DNA from 2 places in the Stenotrophomonas sp. 86428_Sma genome. Region 2 is predicted to be linked to the other one. Evidence: riboswitches for the same ligand, from Rfam matches in the RefSeq annotation. Region 2 holds a riboswitch; the other holds the start of a gene.
What was found. A riboswitch is a leader RNA that binds a small molecule or an ion and turns the genes downstream of it on or off. The one in region 2 is predicted to bind glycine.
Positions count from the first base shown of each region.

Region 1: another riboswitch for glycine. It lies ahead of gcvP (aminomethyl-transferring glycine dehydrogenase); the one in region 2 lies ahead of ACZK3J_RS20290 (trimeric intracellular cation channel family protein).

Region 1 is NZ_CM151156.1:3,661,593-3,663,785, forward strand. Features, by position in the region: gene ACZK3J_RS16905 (multidrug effflux MFS transporter) at 1-747, opposite strand, end outside; glycine riboswitch at 1,047-1,149, shown strand; gene gcvP (aminomethyl-transferring glycine dehydrogenase) at 1,212-2,193, shown strand, end outside.
Region 2 is NZ_CM151156.1:4,419,186-4,421,378, reverse strand. Features, by position in the region: gene ACZK3J_RS20295 (MdtA/MuxA family multidrug efflux RND transporter periplasmic adaptor subunit) at 1-372, opposite strand, end outside; gene ACZK3J_RS20290 (trimeric intracellular cation channel family protein) at 658-1,275, opposite strand; glycine riboswitch at 1,360-1,463, opposite strand; glycine riboswitch at 1,477-1,566, opposite strand; gene ACZK3J_RS20285 (GIY-YIG nuclease family protein) at 1,607-1,873, shown strand; gene ACZK3J_RS20280 (hypothetical protein) at 1,947-2,193, shown strand, end outside.

The DNA.
Region 1 (2,193 bases), 760 kb from region 2:
GCCCAGATGCAGGTGCTGCATCACGAACACCGGCGCCGAGGAGATGTACAGGAAAATGCCGCCGAAACCGATGCTGCCGGCCAGCGCCAGGCGCAGGAACCGCGGGTTGAAACCAATGCGCACGTAATCACGCAGCAGCACGCGCGGCGACAATGGCACCCGTGCCTCCACCGGATGGGTTTCCGGCAGGTAGCGTGCAGTGGCCGCCAGCAGGAGCAGCGCAAACACCACCAGGAACCAGAAAATCAGTGGCCAGCCGGCGCCACTGAGCAGGATCCAGCCGCCAATGATCGGTGCGATGGCCGGAGCGATGCCGAACAGCATCGATACCTGGCTCATCAGGCGCTGCGCGTCGTGGCCGTGGTACAGGTCGCGGATCACCGCGCGGCCGACGATCATGCCGACGCCTGCTGACAGGCCCTGCAGCGCACGGAACGCCAGCAGCGTGGTCAGGTCGGTGGACAGCGCGCAGCCGACCGAAGCGCCGACGAACACCACCAGGCCACCGAGGATCACCCGCTTGCGGCCCCAGGCATCGGACAGCGGGCCGTGCGCCAGGCTCATCAGGCCGTAGAACAGCAGGTACACGCTGATGGTCTGCTGCACCGCCACTTCGTCCACCGCCAGGCGCTGGGCCAGCTGCGGGAACGCGGGGAAGATGGTGTCGATTGAAAACGGACCGAACATGGCCAGGCCGGCGAGCAGCAGGGCCATGCGGCGGGTGGAGGGAGCAACAGCGGCGGTCATGGGGAAGGCGTCCGGCAGGGCCATGCGCGGCACGCACGGCGGGCGCCGGTCCCCTTCTGCAGGGACGGCGCCAGATGAATTCGGGTATCCACCCATCATAGGTGGGGATTGCGCCCGATGCCATGCAGCGGTGCACAAATCGCACGGCCGGGCCATCGGCCATTCAGGCGCGGCGGCCATGCCTGGAGGCGGCCGGCGGGCCCGCAACGGGCTATAATCAGCGGGCAACACGGTGGGAGAAGCGGAACACCGCTGCCGAAGGCGCAACGCCCGTAATCGCTCAGGCCCGATACCACCTGTAACACAACTCTGGAGAGACCGGTTCGATCCGGCGCCGAAGGGGCACGAAGCTGCGGTCCGCCGCGCTTTTAAACTCTCAGGCAAAAGGACAGAGGGGCGCCCCGCAGACCGCCGACCGGCGGCTTGTGCCCGTGCGTGTGCCCTTTCCTGACGGATCCTTCGCCATGTCCCAGAACACCCCTTCCCTGCGTGAGCTCGAGCACCACAACGCGTTCGTCGAGCGCCACATCGGCCCCAACGACGCCGAGATCGCGCAGATGCTCGACGTCGTCGGCCACGCGTCGCTGGATGCGATGACCGACGCCATCGTGCCGGCCAAGATCAAGTCGCCGGCACCGCTGGCACTGCCGGAGTCGATGACCGAAGTGCAGGCACTGGCGAAGATCCGTGCGATCGCCGACAAGAACACCGTGCTGCGCAGCTTCATCGGCCAGGGTTACTACGGTACCCACACGCCGAACGTGATCCTGCGCAACATCCTGGAAAACCCGGCGTGGTACACCGCCTACACCCCGTACCAGGCGGAAATCTCGCAGGGCCGCATGGAAGCGCTGATCAACTTCCAGACCCTGTGCGCCGACCTCACCGGCATGGAAATCGCCAACGCCTCGCTGCTGGACGAAGCCACAGCCGCCGCCGAAGCGATGACCCTGGCCAAGCGTTCGGCCAAGTCGAAGTCGGACACCTTCTTCGTGCACGACGCCGTGCACCCGCAGACCCTCGAACTGCTGCGCACCCGCGCCGAGCCCATGGGCATCGTGCTGCGCGTGGGCACTCCGGCCGAAGCGCTGGAAGCGGAAGCCTTCGGCCTGCTGCTGCAGTATCCGGATACCTTCGGCCAGGTCGGCGACTACAAGGCACTGGTCGATGCCGTGCACGCGCGCGGCGGCCTGGTGGCCGTGGCCACCGACCTGCTGGCCCTGACCCTGCTGGCCGCTCCGGGCGAATGGGGCGCGGACATCGTGGTCGGCAACAGCCAGCGTTTCGGCGTGCCGTTCGGCTTCGGTGGCCCGCACGCCGCCTTCATGGCCTGCCGTGACGCCTACAAGCGCTCGATGCCGGGCCGCCTGATCGGCGTCTCGATCGACGCGCAGGGCAACCCGGCCTACCGCCTGACCCTGCAGACCCGCGAGCAGCACATCCGCC
Region 2 (2,193 bases):
CTGCTGCTGGGTACCCTGCGCCTGTGCCAGCTTCACTTCATACGGGCGCGGGTCGATCTGCGCCAGCAGATCGCCGGCCTTCACCTGCTGGCCTTCCTGGAAATGCAGCCGTAGCAGTTCGCCATCCACGCGGCTGCGTACCACCACGCTGTGCAGCGGGGTGACCGTACCGACCGCCTTCAGGCGCAGCACCAGCGGCTCGGCGCTGGCGCGTGCCACGCGTACCGGCACCGTTTTGCCCGGCGCATCGTCGCTGCTGCCGGCACCATTCCGGGGCCACAGCCACCACGCCAGAACGGCGACGAGGGCGATGGCCAGCACCGCCCATAACAGGCGGGCACGACGGAAGCGGGAATTTTCGGCGACAGACATGGGGCATCCTGCGCCCTGCGCGCGCAGGGACATGCGGGCCCGTCGGCGCGTTCACGGCACCACGGGCAGCGGGGAGGGAGTTGTCTGGCGGGGCCGCGGGCGCGGCGTGGCTGGATGCCGTCGCGGCAGCGACGGGGTGACAATGGTAGCCAATCACCCCGGCCAATGCCGTATGACCATGGTCATGCAACGCATTCGGTAGTGCCGGCCGCTGGCCGGCAACCTGCCGGAATCTGCGGGCGTGTGCCGTGTTGCAGGCCAGCGGCCGACACTACCGACAAACAATCAATGCACTTCGTCGTGATAGACGAACTTCGGCATTTCCCAGCGGTAGTGGATCGCCAGCAGGCGCAGCGCGAAGCCGCCGCCGAGGCAGCACAGGATCGCGGTGGCGTCGGCCACGCCCCAGTGCAGCAGCAACAGGTAGGCCGCGCCGGTCAGCAGCGCGATGATCGCGTACAGCTCCTTCTGGAAGATCAGCGGCACCTCGTTGCAGAGAATGTCGCGCAGCACGCCGCCGAAGGCGCCGGTCAGCATGCCGGCGATCAGCACGATCGGCATGGCATGGCCGGCCTCGCGCGCGATCGAACAGCCGATCAGGGTGAAGGCGATCAGGCCCAGGCCATCGAGCACCAGGAAGGTGCGGCGGAAGTGGTGCATCCAGCGTGCGACCCAGGTGGCGATCAGCGCCGCACACACGGTGAAGCCCAGGTACTCGGGATGCTTCACCCAGCCGAGCGGATAGTGACCGAGCAGGATGTCGCGCAGTGATCCGCCGCCGAGGGCGGTAACGCAGGCGATCATGACCACACCGAACAGGTCCATGCGGCGGCGGCCGGCGGACAGCGCGCCGGTCATGGCTTCGGCGGAAATGGCGATCAGGTAGATGATGGACAGCAGCATGGGACAGGCTCCGGGCGCGGTGGGGCCGGCCATGCGCGGCTACCGCCACTGCCTGCGCAATGACGGGATGACGATGACCGGTGCCGCTCCCGCTGTCCTTTTGCCTGAGAGTTCAGCGGCGTAGGCCGCGTGCCCCTTCGGCGGATCGTCCCGGGCGTGCCCGGTGACCTCTCTCCAGCTCGGCGAGTCGAATGCATGGTTGGTGGGATTCCAGCCCACCGGCCTGAGCGATCATGGGAGCCTGCGCCTTCGGCGGGCGCCAGCGCGGCGCCTCTCTCCTGCATTCGGGCGCCAGTATATCCGCTGCAGTGCAGCACGGCATAATCCGGGCATGGCCCCGTCCCTCCGCCCGTGGTTCCTGTACCTGCTCGAATGCCGCGATGGCAGCTATTACGCCGGCATCAGCACCGACGTGGACGCGCGCTTCGCCGCCCACCAGGCCGGCAAGGGCGCGCGCTACACCCGGGCCCGGCCGCCGCTGCGCGTGCTGGCCGTGCGCGAGTACCCGGACCGGGCCGCCGCCTCGCGGGCCGAGTGGCAGCTCAAGCAGCAGCCGCGCGAACGCAAGCTGGCCTGGCTGCAGGCCCCGGTCCTGTAGATCCACGCCATGCGTGGATGGTGTGCTGGGCCATGCCATCATCGCCACATCCATCGACACAGGAAGCGGTCCGATGAAATCCTGCTGGATGCTGATGTTGACGTTCTGTATCCCCCTGTCGGCCTGCGCCCAGACTCCGCCACCGCTGCAGCACGGGCAGATCGGCAGCGCCGCCGAACTGGCCGCACAGCGCGGCCCGGACACGCCCGAGCCCATCCACCTGCGCCGCGACCAGGTGCCGCCCGATCTGGTCGACCTGATCCCGCTGGCCGAAAAATGGGGCATCGGCGATGACCTGCTGCGCGATGAGATGCGGGAAC